2 regions of the Massilia sp. SYSU DXS3249 genome follow, and region 2 is predicted to be linked to the other one. Evidence: predicted binding sites of a transcription regulator. Region 2 holds the regulator's gene; the other holds the start of a gene.
What was found. Region 2 encodes LexA, which represses DNA repair genes until DNA is damaged. Its sites were predicted from a motif close to ACTGTATNNNNATACAGT; they were not measured.
Positions count from the first base shown of each region.

Region 1: the regulator LexA is predicted to act here: its motif matches at 2,020-2,037, upstream of imuA (translesion DNA synthesis-associated protein ImuA).

Region 1 is NZ_JBSIPX010000002.1:90,751-97,987, reverse strand. It holds gene ACWCIA_RS02690 (Mu transposase C-terminal domain-containing protein) at 1-617, opposite strand, end outside; gene ACWCIA_RS02685 (TnsA endonuclease N-terminal domain-containing protein) at 774-1,610, opposite strand; gene imuA (translesion DNA synthesis-associated protein ImuA) at 2,052-2,756, shown strand; gene ACWCIA_RS02675 (Y-family DNA polymerase) at 2,686-4,173, shown strand; gene ACWCIA_RS02670 (nuclear transport factor 2 family protein) at 4,668-5,096, shown strand; gene ACWCIA_RS02665 (RNA polymerase sigma factor) at 5,108-5,626, shown strand; gene ACWCIA_RS02660 (anti-sigma factor family protein) at 5,623-6,423, shown strand; gene ACWCIA_RS02655 (DUF305 domain-containing protein) at 6,420-6,854, shown strand; gene ACWCIA_RS02650 (YncE family protein) at 6,841-7,237, shown strand, end outside.
Region 2 is NZ_JBSIPX010000026.1:31,686-38,922, reverse strand. It holds gene purF (amidophosphoribosyltransferase) at 1-1,279, shown strand, start outside; gene ACWCIA_RS21855 (cystathionine gamma-synthase family protein) at 1,296-2,537, shown strand; gene ACWCIA_RS21850 (tetratricopeptide repeat protein) at 2,565-3,290, shown strand; gene lexA (transcriptional repressor LexA) at 3,489-4,124, opposite strand; gene rpsF (30S ribosomal protein S6) at 4,360-4,749, shown strand; gene priB (primosomal replication protein N) at 4,780-5,073, shown strand; gene rpsR (30S ribosomal protein S18) at 5,111-5,401, shown strand; gene rplI (50S ribosomal protein L9) at 5,438-5,890, shown strand; gene ACWCIA_RS21820 (replicative DNA helicase) at 6,022-7,237, shown strand, end outside.

The DNA.
Region 1 (7,237 bases), on a different contig from region 2:
TTGTGCCAATATATGAATTGTTGGTATGTTGGTACAGTATCCGGAAGTATTATTTCGATTTTTTTGTTTTCATTAATCCGGATACTATCAGGGTAATACTGACGAATCATTTTTAGATATGCATATTTCAAGGTCGCTTTTTTATTCTTCTTATAAAAGACATTGGTCGCTATGCATATCAATCGACGATGCTCTTCGGATATGTTTAATCCCACTCCGGCGGTTATCGAACGGGGAGCACCGCGTTTAATTTCTAGGATGCTGTGTTGATTGTTATCAGTGCCTGACGTGGTTCTTGTTGGCTTTATTCTGCCGGGAGCTCCGCAGTTATTTCTTCTGCCGAGAAGTACTGATGGGGTACATCCCTGTTGCCAGTATTCGTTTAGCCAGTCTCGAATACTATCATTGTGGCACTCAACCTCTTTTGCACGAATAGTAATTTGTTGATTACGGTAATGTGAATCGAAGATAGCAGGGACGTCTCTGACTATAGGTTCGATTGCCGCCCAAGCTTTTGCTTGTCGCGATTTCATTGATGCAGTTAGTGCATGGTTGAATGGAAGATCTAGATACGGATCCTCGCAAACCGCAAGTGAGCCGTTGGTTATCATGCTCATCCATTCATCGTACTTATGTATAGATGGAGATCGGCGGCGACCGCTAAGTACTATAGTAACGATATAGTCCTTTTCGCTCGAGACGTACAGAACACGACGAAGTTCGCCGGTAGATGAGAGCTTGAATACAGTGTTCCTTATTAAAGCGTCCATTGATTAATTCTCTGCTCGAAGACAGCTATTTATTTTAATTTCTGAAATTGGAGTATTCCATAATTGCTCACGATTTAGTTCTGTTATAAATATGCGTGTCGAGAGCATGTGTCGAGCTATCATCAAATGCGAGCCAGTTTCATATGCAAGATGTTCATCGAGCAATTTGCAGACTTCGCAAAGTGTTATGCCTGGTATATTTAGGTGCGAAAGGCATATTAGTAAGTGCTCAGCTAAATCTTTATAATGCCCTGGAGACGGCTCTGCGAAAAGATGCAGGTTTTGATATTGCCTCAGCCATTGCAGGTTACGTTTTAAATGGAGTGGAATATCTTGCTCAGTTAGTATTCGGAAGGAAACGTTCTTTTCTGTCCAATAGGTTTCCTCGATCCTTAGTTTTTCGCATACTCTGCGATTAGATAATTGAGATGCTGGCTTTATTGAAAAAGCTGTGTCGGCGTATACCGAATTGCGTTTGTATGTCACGACCAAGTCTGTAGTCATAACTAAATTTGTATCGCTCCGTGGATCTCTAGGGTGCCTGAATCCGAGAGTCGATGCTATTCTGATCGTTTCTGTTCGGTCTAATGCGAATTGCTCTCTAATGTCTGCAACCGCGTTGTCGCTGTCAAAGGTCAAATAATGGGCATATTCTATGTCGGACAAAAGATGATGTACGCGTCCACTGCGTCGTCCGTATATCCGATGTGATCGGCCGGAACTGGGAACATCACGAACGAATAAGTATGGGAGGTAATTTTCCCTGACCCCTTTCCCCCGCCCGCGTCTCAGCAGTTCTTGGATGTCTGACTCGTTGCGCGTATATCGTTTCCTCGACATTTGTCTCGCATCCTTGTCGCGTGTTTAGGTGATAAATTGCCGTCCGACTATACTTCCTAAATGAACTGTTCCTATTTAGGAAAATTTTGATTTTTAAAGATTCGTTGTAGGGCTTGGGTTAAGCATGCTAGGTATTTAAATAATAGCTGCCCAACTAGTTTTTTCAATGTTGTGAAGGTTGAACATCGATGGCTTGTTGGCGTATGAAGATCTAACGGTTGTATAGATGATTCTTGTAGACGTAGGCTGGCAGGTAGACCTGCTTGCGAGTGGGTACTTGAGCGAATAGTTAATCTTTAGACACCTAAATTGTTGCCAAGTGGATACAATGGGTCTTTTCTTTACGTAATATCGGCTTCAGCCGCTCGGTTGAAGTGTAGACACCTTGCTAAAAGCGTATGAACCAAGTACTGTATGGGCATACAGTACTGAGGAGGTGGTATGTTGACTACGAGCCATTCGACACCGGAGTCGATTCATCCGTCGTTATGGCGTGCTTCGCAGCTCGGTCATGCAAGCACACGTTGTGTTGACACTGGGTTTCCTGTGTTATCTGACCAGTTACCAGGAGGAGGGTGGCCGATTAGTAGCATGGTTGAGCTCCATTTGCGTCAACCCGGGACAGGCGAACTAAGGCTTCTACAGCCTGCACTGGCAGCGGCCGGGAAACGCCGGGTAATGCTCATTCAACCGCCACATGTCCCAAATTCGATTGCCCTGGCTGCGATGGGCTTGAACCCGTCTCAAGTCACGTGGGTTCAACCTGATCGTACAGCTGACGCCCTCTGGGCTGCAGAACAAGTCCTCCGAAGCGGCGGGTGTCATGCGCTTTTGTTTTGGCCTGGCCATGTTCGAAACGAGAGCCTACGACGTTTGTGTTTAGCGGCTTCAGACGGAGAGAGCCTATTCTTTTTGTTCCGCCCGATCGCCGCAGCGCAAGATCCCTCACCCGCACTGCTTCGGCTAGGGGTTCGGCCGGCGCGAGGCGGTGTCGAGATTGATTTCTTAAAACGTCGTGGGCCACAGCGCGAAACTGCACTGTTCCTACCCTTGTCTCCCTCCTTTGTTCATCGCCATGCGCCTGTGGATCGGATTACATCTACCCCAGCTCCCGCTCGAGGTCTTCGAACCGAACTGGTCGAGTGACAGCATTACAGTTGTCCTTGAGCGAGAGAAGGTTCTAACGATGTCGTGCAGCGCGCGAATGGTCGGCATCAAACCTGCGATGCGCCGCGGTGGCGTGTTAATGCTGGCTCCCGATGCACGTATCCACGAACGTACGGCAGCACGTGAAGACGCTGCACTACGGGCCGTTGCGATGGCAATGCTGCAATACACGCCCCAAGTGACGCTCGCGGAAGAGTCAACGCTGCTACTCGATATCGGTGCCAGCTTGCGGCTGTTCGGTGGTATCCGATCAGTATGTAGACGCGTTCGTGCCGATCTTCGTAGTCTGGGGTTCACGGGAAAATTGAGCTGTGCTCCTACTGCTCGGGCAGCGTGGATGCTCGCGCGAACCGGCGGCGGCAGTGTTCTGAAGCAACAGTCATCAGGGCGTGCGTTGTATCGTCTTCCTGTAATGGTTGTGCCAGCGGCAAGGCCCTACAGTAGCTGGTTTGAAGGAATTGGCTGCGATACGATCGGTGACTTGCAACGGCTGCCGCGACCTGGTCTTCAACGGAGATGTGGCCGCGCATTACTCGATTTCCTTGATTCCGCATTCGGCAGCCTTCCAGAGGTCTTCGAATGGGTCGAGGCGCCTACAAAATTCGACGCACGAATGGAATTTTTTGATCGCATCGAAAATGCTGATCTATTGCTAGCCGGCGCGCAGCGCCTGGTTTTGCAGCTAATCGGTTGGTTATGTGCAATGCAGCTTGCAGTAAAGGGCGTTACGCTCAAGCTTGAACACGAACACGAACGCGGTCGTGTTGCGCGGGCGCCGACCGAAGTTGAGATCCTGCTGGCTGAACCGGTTTGGCATAGTGATCACATTGTGCGGTTGCTGAAGGAGCGACTCGGGAAACTGGTACTGGACGCTCCAGTAATCGGATTGGTGCTCCAGACAATCCAGCTGCAGCCAATGGAGCCTCCGACCGAGTCGCTTTTCCCGGAGCCAGGTGGCACGGAGGAAGACCAGGTGCGCATGATCGAGCTGCTGGTAGCACGCCTTGGGAAGGACAAGGTTCGTCAGGTGCGGCCAGTGGCTGATTATCGGCCCGAGGTCGCTAACGCGTGGGTTCCTATTCATGAGAAGGTTCGGGAAGCGGTAGTTGCCGGCCAGCTTCCGCCAAATCTGAGTAGCATGCTGCAACCGACCTGGCTGCTGGTTAGTCCAATTCCGCTGCTTGTCCGAAACCATAGGCCGTTCTACGGGTCTCCACTGAGAATGGTGTCAGGCCCAGAGCGCGTAGAAGCAGGATGGTGGGGAGATACGGCTGCTAGAGATTACTGGATTGCAGAAGGCCAAGAACACGCTTTGTACTGGGTTTATCGGGAGCGAGTCACCGGAGCAGGCGAGGATCCAGAACCACGCTGGTTCCTCCACGGGCTATTTGGATAGTCATAGTCAAATTAGCGCTATCGAATTGCAGTGTGAAATGTAAGAAGCCGACGCTGCCGATACTTGGGGTTCTGTTCGCCTGCGTCCTTCGTAGCTCCCTTGACCAGAGCATGCGGCGAGTTGTGTGTCGTCATTTCTTCCAGAGCATGGAGGAATGCTGCAATGGTCTGGGACGCGATAACTGGGTCTGTCATGCCCTAAGCAGCGATACTGCTTTGGAGTTGGTGCTGGTAGTGGTGTCTTCGGTGCGCCTGTGCACCCTACCTACAAGGCAGCTTAACCTTGCAGCGCGCACGTTTCTATGCTGCGTAGCGCTACCCAGCCGTCCCACCGCGACGTTCGAAAACATAATTCGTACAAGTGAAACCACGGCAGGCTGCTGCTCTGATGGGCAGCCGAAAAAAATAATTGCTCCGGAATGGAATAAAGGAGCTGCAGATCCGTTCACCCATGTAGGAACAGTTCGTTCCCTCACACCACACTAGAGAGCCATCATGAAAACTTCACCTCTTGCCCTTCTGCTTGCCATCACTGCTGGTGTCGCACATCCGGCCTTCGCCGGACCGGCCCTCGACGCCGCCCAAGCCCATATTGCAGCAGTCGGTGCGGGCGAGCGTGCCGCCATTGTGCGCGACTATGCCGACGACGCCCGCTTGACCTGGGTCGGTGGCCCTCTAGACGGCATCTACACCGGCCCGGCAGCCATCGGCGCGGTCTGGGACAAGTTCGGCGCTGCCGCCGGGCCGGCCCGCGTGACCGTCATGGGCATCGACGAAACGGCCAACCCGAAGGGCGCCACAGTGGTTGCCACCGTACGCTTCGACGGGAAAATCCAGGTCAAGGTACGCTACGTGCTGACCTACCGCGACGGCAAGCTTGTGAACGAAACCTGGCAGGTCGATCCCAAGCCGGCGGCCAACTGATCCACGAAACGATGCGAACCTTGCCACCTGACGCCGGCGAGCAGCTCCTAGCCTGTATCCCGAGGCTGCGGCGCTATGCCCGCGCCTTGGCCGGGGATCGCGCCGACGCCGACGACCTGGTGCAGGACACGGTGGAACGTGGCTGGGCCCAGCTCGCTGCGTGGCAGCCGGGCAGCGACATGCGGGCCTGGCTGTTCTCGATCATGCATAACGTGCGTATCGACCAGGGGCGGCGGCGCAAAGTGCCAACCGAACCGTTGGACGACGAGACACCCCAGACCGCTGGGCCGGAACGCGCCTCTGCCGGCCTCGAGCTGCGCGACCTGGACGCCGCGTTGCGCCTGCTGCCGGAGGAGCATAGGGAGATTCTGCTGCTGGTTGGACTCGAAGAAATGCGCTATGAGGACGTGGCGCTGACCCTGGGCCTCCCGGTCGGGACCGTTATGTCGCGGCTGTCGCGCGCCCGCGAGAAACTGCGTGTATTGATGGAAGGCCGTGCCCCCGTCGTTGCCCTGAAAGTCGTCAAATGAGTATCTTCCCCATTACTGAAGCCGACCTGCACTCCTATGTCGATGGCCGCCTCCCTTCTGCCCGCATGGCCGAAGTCGAAGCCTATCTTGCAGCGCACCCGGATGAAGCAGATCGGCTGCAAGTCTACGCGGCCCAGAACGCAGCCCTGCACGCCATGTTCGATCCAGTGCTCGAGGAAATCGTGCCGTCGCGCGTTAGTGCGCCAGTGCGCCTTGGGTGGCAGTGGCGGTGGCAAAACCTGGCCGCGGGGCTGGCTATAGCCGTCCTCGGCGGCGGCGCGGGCTGGGGACTGCGCGGCGCAACCGACCACGACCCGCGGCTCGCGTCCGATTACACCCGTCCCGCCTTCAGCCAGCCAGCCAGGGGATTGGCGCATCAGGCCGCTGTTGCTCATGTGGTGTACAGCCCCGACGTGCGTCGCCCGGTTGAAATCGGCGCAGAACAGGAAGATCAGTTGGTCGCATGGCTATCGAAACGGCTTGGCAGCAAGATTCATCCACCGCGTCTCGGCAAGCTGGGCTACGAGCTCATCGGCGGACGCCTGTTGCCTGGTACCAGCGGCCCGGTGGCCCAGTTTATGTACCATGACCGCACTGGCCAGCGCCTCACGCTGTATGTTTCTAACGAACAGGCGCACAACCGCGATACGGGCTTCCGTTTTGCTGCAGAAGGTCCCGTCAACGTCTTCTACTGGATCGACGGCAAATTTGGCTATGCGCTCTCTGCCGGCATCGACAAGGGAGAACTAGCGCGGGTGGCAAGCGCCGTCTACGAACAACTGGAGACACCCGTATGAAATTCTCGCAACTGTTTACCGCAGTACTCTGGAGCACTGCGGCGGCGGCTCAGGGCCAGCCAGCGCCACTTCACAATCATGGTGGGAGCGCACCACCTTACTTCGTCGCCAGTAGCGACAGGCCCTACGCGGCGCTGGCGGGCGACGCCATGGCGATTATGGACCAGGGCATGCGGCGCGCGAATACCAATGGGGTTCCAGAGCACGACTTCGTCACGATGATGATTCCGCATCACCAAGGCGCCATCGACATGGCCAAAGCCATCCTGGTGCATAGCAAAGATCCAGGACTTCGTAACCTGGCCCAAGGAATTATTGTCGAACAGCAAAACGAAATCAAGATCATGCAGGCCTGGCTACAACGCTACCAGGCCTCCCGTAGCAAGCCGCAAAAGACCTCCACCGAAAAGGACTCACATGTACACCAATGAAATCCGCCGAGCGAGCACAAGCGCCTCAATTGCTATTGCCCTCGCTTCTCTCGTCGCGCTGGCAACGCCCGCATACGCGCTTCCCGGCCCCCAGGATCGTGTCTACACCGCGGACCAGAACAGCAATACTGTCTCGGTCATAGACCCGTCCACGAATACCCTGCTGGGCCAGATCCGCTTGGGCAACCAGCGCCCCGACGTGCTCTCGCCACTGTATAAGGGCGAGATCAACGTGCACGGGCTGGGCTTCTCGCCTGACCACAAGACACTGCTCGTCGTGTCCAATGGCTCCAATTCAGTCACCTTCATCGACACCGCGACCAACAAGGTCAAGGGCGTGACCTACATCGGCCGCTCGCCGCACGAGGGTTTCTTCACGGCCG
Region 2 (7,237 bases):
AGAGGCGCAGCCCTTCTATGTCAACGCGCCTTTCGGCATCACCCTGGCCCACAACGGCAACCTGACCAACCAGGCGGAACTGAAGGAGGCGCTGTTCCGTAACGACCGCCGCCACATCAATACGAATTCCGACTCGGAAGTGCTGCTCAACGTGCTGGCCCACGAGATCCAGGAAGCGGCGAACGGTTATTCGCTCGACGCCGAGGCTGTGTTCAAGGCGGTCGGCATTGTCCACCGCCGCGTGCGCGGCGCCTATGCCGTCGTGGCGCAGATCGCCGGCCACGGCATGCTTGCCTTCCGCGACCCCTACGGCATCCGCCCGCTGTGCCTGGGCATGAACGACGGCGAGAACGGCGTCGAATACATGGTCGCCAGCGAATCGGTGGCCCTGGAAGGCATCGGTTTCCGTTTCGTGCGCGACATTGCGCCAGGCGAGGCGATCTTCATCGGCGAGGACGGCCGCCTGCACGAGCGCCAGTGCGCGGAAAACCCGTCGCTCAACCCTTGCGCCTTCGAATACGTCTACCTCGCGCGCCCGGACTCGGTGATCGACGGCGCCTCGGTCTACGCGACCCGCCTGAAGATGGGCGAATACCTGGCCGACAAGATCCGCAAGGAAATCCCGGTCGAGGAAATCGACGTCGTCATGCCGATCCCCGATTCCTCGCGCCCGGCCGCCATCCAGCTGGCGCTGAAGCTCGGCGTCGAATACCGCGAAGGCTTCATCAAGAACCGCTACATCGGCCGTACCTTCATCATGCCGGGGCAGGGCATGCGCAAGAAGTCGGTGCGCCAGAAACTGAACGCGATCGCCTCCGAGTTCAAGGACAAGAACGTGCTGCTGGTCGACGATTCCATCGTGCGCGGCACCACCAGCCGCGAGATCGTGCAGATGGCGCGCGACGCCGGCGCCCGTAAAGTGTTCTTCGCCTCGGCCGCGCCGCCGGTGCTGTTCCCGAATGTGTACGGCATCGACATGCCGACCCGCGACGAGCTGATCGCCCACGGCCGCACCGTCGAGGAAGTGTGCGCGGAAATCACGGCCGACCGCCTGGTCTACCAGGATGTCGACGCCCTCAAGCGTGCTATTTCCGACGTCAATCCGGCGCTGACCAACTTCGAGGCGTCCTGCTTCGATGGAGTGTACGTGACGGGCGACGTGACCCCGGCCTACCTCGACAACCTGGAAACGGCGCGCCACAACGGCGGCAAGGGCGTGTCGCAGGAAGACGTGGTGCGTACCCAGCTGAACCTCAATCCGGCGGTCGCCGCCGAGTAATGTCACGGGCCTGCCCATGAGCGAACAGAAACAGTACGGTTTCACCACCACGATCCTGCACAACGACCGCCGCAAGGCGATCGAGCAGGGCTCGCTGCACAAGCCGATCCACACCTCGGTGGCCTTCGGCTACGGCGACGCGCGCCAGCTTGCCTCTGTGTTCCAGGGCAAGGAGCCGGGCTTCCGCTACGGCCGCCAGGGCAACCCGACGGTCGCCGCGCTGGAAGACAAGATCACGAAGATGGAAGACGGCGTGGCCAGCCTGTGCTTCGGCACCGGCATGGCGGCCATCGGCGCGCTGTTCCAGGCGCTGCTGCGCGCCGGCGACCATATCGTCTCGTCGAGCTTCCTGTTCGGGAACACCAACAGCCTGTGGCAGACGGTGGCCGGGCAGGGTGTCGGCGTCGATTTCGTCGACGCCACCGACGTCGCCAACGTGGAAGCCGCCCTGCGCCCGGAGACGCGCCTCGTGTTCGTCGAGACGGTCGCCAATCCGCGCACCCAGGTGGCCGACCTGGCCCGCATCGGCGAGCTGTGCCGCGAGCGCGGCATCCTGTACGTGGTCGACAACACGATGACCACGCCCTGGCTGTTCCGCCCGAAGGCGGTCGGCGCCGGGCTGGTGGTCAATTCGCTCACCAAGTCGATCGGCGGGCACGGCATCGCCCTGGGCGGCGCCCTGACCGATACCGGCCTGTTCGACTGGAGCGCCTTCCCGAACATCGCCGCCAACTTCCGCAAGCAGCCGGCAACGGCCCAGGGCATGGCGCAATTGCGCGCGAAGGCCCTGCGCGACTTCGGCGCCGCCCTCGGCCCGGAAGCGGCCCACCACATCGCCGTCGGCGCCGAAACGCTGGCGCTGCGCATGGAACGCACCTGCGCGAATGCGCTGGCGCTGGCGCAGATGCTGGAAGCCGACGAACGTGTCGCTGCCGTCCACTACCCGGGCCTGGCCTCGCATCCGCAGCATGGCATCGTGCGCGAGCTGTTCCGGGCCGGCGGTTCGCTGCTGAGCTTCGAGCTGAAGGAGGGGATCGACTGCTTCGATTACCTGAACCGCCTGCAGCTCGCAATTCCCGCCAGTAACCTGGGCGACACCCGCACGCTGGTGATCCCGGTCGCGCACACGATCTTCTTCGAGATGGGCGCCGAGCGCCGCGCCAGCATGGGGATCGCCGAATCCCTGATCCGGGTGTCGGTCGGCATCGAAGACACCGGCGATTTGCTGGACGACTTCCGCAGCGCGCTGTCCGCCTGAACGCTTGCCTTGCCACGACGGGGAACCATGAACAAGAAGATGATGCTGGTGGCCGGCCTGCTGCTGGCCGGGCTTGCCCACGCGGGCGAGCTCGACGACGCCAAAGCGCTGTTCGAGCAGAAGAAGTATCCGGAAGCATTCAAGCTGTACACCAAACTGGCCAACGCCGGCAACGTCGACGCCCAGCAGCACCTGGGCCAAATGTACTGGTACGGCGAGGCCGGCACGGTCGACGAGGACAAGGCCCGGATGTGGTTCCAGAAGGCTGCGGCCAAGGGCAACAAGGTGGCGGCGGCCTCGCTGGACGTGATGCAGCAGCGCGTCGCACGCCGCGCGGACATCGAGCACTGGGTCAGCCGCTACGACGGCACGGACCTGAAGTCAGGCAAGTTCGCCTGCGCGGCGCCGCGGATTCCGGCGGTCTCCAAGCAGTCCGAGGAAATCGACCGGGTATCGAAGGCGATCGCCAAGTGGCAGGACTGCTACAACGGATTCGTGACGAACCTGAACGCGGTCTCGCCCTTAGCCGAGCGCATTCCTGCCGATATCGCCAAGCTGATGAATGCCTCGGAGACCGAGCGTGCGCACAAGCACCTGGCGCAGGTACAGGAAAACCTCGCGGAAGAGGCCAAGGTCAGCGCCAAGCTGGTGCTGGCCGACGTCGCCGTCTGGCGCCAGGCGACCGAGGCGTATGTGGGCGAGCACAATGCGATCATCAAGAACTTGCCGAAAGACGACTCGCTGCGCAAGTAAGCGAAGTCCACCGGTTGCCGCCTTTCGTAGGGTGGGCACTTGTGCCCACGCGGTATCACCGTCCGCTGTAAGGCGACATTGCCGCCAAGTGGTAACAATTCGATTTACGAACGCCGGACCGCGTGGACTCGAGAGTCCACCCTACAAGTGCAATACCCGGAAAAAAGGCCGCTGAACGCGGCCTTTGTCACATCAAGCTCAATGCCAGCTGCGCATCAGCCCGACCGCCAGCCCCTCGAGCGCGAACTCGTCGCCCGGTTCCACGCGAATGACCTTGAAATCCGGATTTTCCGGCAGCAGCTCGATCAGTTCGCCCGTCTTGCGGTAACGCTTGACGGTGACGTCCTCGCCGATGCGGGCGACGACGATCTGGCCGTTCTTGGCGCTGTCGATTTTCTTCACGGCGAGGAAGTCGCCGTCCATGATGCCGGCGTCGCGCATCGACCAGCCGCGTACCTTCAGCAGGAAGTCGGGGCGGGCGCCGAACATGGCGGGGTCGACGTTGTAGGTGGCTTCGACGTGTTCCTGGGCCAGGATCGGCGAACCGGCGGCGACGCGGCCGACCAGCGGCAGCGACATCAGCAGCGCGGCAGGAACGTGCGGTACCGGTGCCGGCAGCGAAGAGCCGATCAGGCGGATGCCGCGCGAGGTGCCGGAAACGATTTCGATCGCGCCTTTGCGGGCGAGCGCCTGCAGGTGCTCCTCGGCGGCGTTGGCCGACTTGAAGCCCAATTCCTTCGCGATCTCGGCACGGGTCGGCGGGAAGCCGGTGTTGTCGATCGCTTCCTTGATCAGGTCAAGGATCTGTTGTTGCCTTGCGGTGAGCTTGAGCATGGATCTGCCACGGGTGGGTTAATGATTCAGACTGTATTTTTGTACAGTATTTCGGCGAATGCAAGGGAAATCACGAAAAATTAACGATTTCCACCCGGGAAGTTGTAGCGGCGGGGCGACGATGGCCCAGGATTGTGTTGACGCCCGTATCGCGTTATAATTGCCGGCTTTCCCTTCCCACACTCGTCTTGACGCCGAGGTGGGCATTTGTTTAAACGTCCTTAAGGAGTGTTGCATGCGTCATTATGAAATCGTTTTTATCGTCCACCCGGACCAAAGCGAGCAAGTCCCGGCGATGATCGAGCGTTACAAGGCCAGCGTCACCGCACGCGGCGGTAACATCCATCGCGTGGAAGACTGGGGCCGCCGCCAGATGGCTTACCAGATCCAGAAGCTGCCGAAGGCACACTACATCTGCATGAACATCGAGTGCGACAACGAGACCCTGGTCGAGCTGGAAACCGCATTCAAGTTCAATGATGCCGTGCTGCGTCACCTGACCGTGAAGATGAAGAAGGCTGAAACCGCTCCGTCGCCAATGATGAAGTCGGTCCAGCGCGAAGACGCAGCCAAGAGCCACCGCGCAGAAGCCCCGGCTGCTGCCCCGGCCCCAGCTGCTGCCTAAATTTCTTTCGCCAGGAATCGTGAACAAGAAGTGAACCAGCTCCAGGTCGTCGCGACGATTGCTGAACGCGACGTACTGCGCTACACCCCCGCCGGCGTGCCGGTCGTCTCGGCAATCCTGATGCACAGTTCGCAGCAGGTCGAGGCAGGGGTCGCCAGGCTGGTCGAGTTCGAAATTGCCGCGTTCGCCGCGGGTGAAATTTCGGGCCGCTTCGCCAGCGCCGAGTTGGGCGCAGCCCACCAGTTCACGGGATTTTTGGCCAGGAAGAATCGCAACAGCAAAGCCCTGGTGTTTCACATCATTGATTTCAGTGCCGCCGCTTAAAGAATGAGCGGCCACCTTTTAGATACAGGAGCCTCAAATGGCATTCGGTAAAAAGTTCGACAAAAACAAAGCCAAAGAAAAACTGAAGCGCAAACAGCAGAACCCGCTGTTCAAGCGCAAGAAGTTCTGCCGCTTCACCGCTGCAAACGTGGAACAGGTTGACTACAAAGACGTCGACACCCTGAAGGACTTCGTCCAGGAAAACGGCAAGATCATGCCTGCACGCCTGACCGGCACCAAGGCGCACTACCAGCGCCAGGTCGACACCGCGATCAAGCGCGCACGCTACCTCGCGCTGCTGCCGTACACCGACCTGCACAACGCCTAATCGGCGCCGTACAGTCCGAATTTTCTGGAGAAAAATATGCAAGTTATCCTTTTGGAAAAAGTTGTTAACGTCGGCAACCTGGGCGACGTGGTCAAGGTCAAGGACGGTTACGCACGTAACTTCCTGATCCCGCAGAAGATGGCCCGCCGCGCGACCCAGGCGGCTGTGGCCGAGTTCGAAGTCAAGCGCGCCGAGCTGGAAAAAGCAGCAGCTGAAAAGCTGTCGGCTTCGCAAGCACAAGGCGAAAAGCTGAACGGCATGACCATCACCATCGGCCAGAAGGCCGGCGTTGACGGTCGCCTGTTCGGTTCGGTCACCAACTTCGATATCGCCGAAGCCCTGACCAAGCAAGGTTTCGCGGTCGAAAAGGCGCAAGTGCGCCTGCCGACCGGCCCGCTGAAGACCACCGGCGAGCACCCGGTCGCCGTCGCCCTGCACACCGACGTCGTCGTGGAAATCACGATCGCTGTCGTGGGCGAAGCTGCCTAATCAGATGTTCTGACACAGCTCGGCACGAGCTGTTGTTAAAAGGAAAAAGCCGGGCTTGCCCGGCTTTTTTTTGTCCTCAGAAACTCGCCAATTATTTCAGCCGTGTGACCGGAGAGGGTATAATGCCCGCCATGAATACCCCCGCAGATCCGCAAATCGAATCGCTGCGCATTCCCCCGCATTCCATCGAAGCAGAGCAGTCCGTCATCGGCGGCCTCCTGCGCGACAATGCGGCGTGGGACCGCATCGCCGACTTCATGCACGCGGACGATTTCTACCGCTACGACCATCGCATCATCTTCGAACAGATGGTGCGCCTGATTAACAGCGGCAAGCCGGCCGACGTGATCACCGTCTACGAGGCCATGGTCTCGCTCGGCAAGGCCGACGACGTCGGCGGCCTGCAATACCTGAACGCGATGGCGCAGAACACGCCGTCCGCCGCCAACATCCGCCGTTACGCCGAGATCGTGCGCGACCGCGGCGTGCTGCGCAAACTGATTACGGTTGCCGACGAGATTTCCGGCAACGCGTTCAATCCGCAAGGCAAGGAAGTCAAGCAGATGCTTGACGAAGCCGAATCCAAGATCTTCGCCATCGCCGAGCAGGGCGCACGCGGTGCCCAGGGCTGGAATCCGATCCAGCCGCTGCTCACGCAAGTGGTCGAGCGCATCGACGAACTGTATTCGCGCGAAAACCAGGGCGAGATCACCGGCGTGCCGACCGGCTTCATCGACCTCGACAAGATGACCTCGGGCCTGCAACCGGGCGACCTGGTGATCGTCGCTGGCCGTCCGTCGATGGGCAAGACCGCGTTCTCGGTCAACATCGGCGAGAACGTGGCCATCGAAGCCGGCCTGCCGGTCGCCGTGTTCTCGATGGAAATGGGCGGCGCCCAGCTGGCCATGCGTATGCTCGGCTCGGTCGGCCAGCTCGACCAGCACCGCCTGCGTACCGGCCGCCTGAACGACGAGGACTGGCCGCGCCTGACGCACGCCATCCAGAAGATGAACGACGCCCAGCTCTACATCGACGAGACGCCGGCGCTCAACCCGATCGAGATGCGCGCACGCGCGCGCCGCCTTGCCCGCCAATGTGGCAAGCTCGGCCTCATCATCGTCGATTACCTGCAGCTGATGCAGGGTAGCCAGCCGGGCGACAACCGCGCCGCCGAGATTTCCGAGATCTCGCGTTCGCTCAAGGGCCTGGCGAAAGAATTGCATTGCCCGGTGATCGCCCTGTCGCAGCTGAACCGCTCGCTGGAACAGCGCCCGAACAAGCGCCCCGTCATGTCCGACTTGCGCGAATCGGGCGCAATCGAGCAGGATGCGGACGTGATCATCTTCC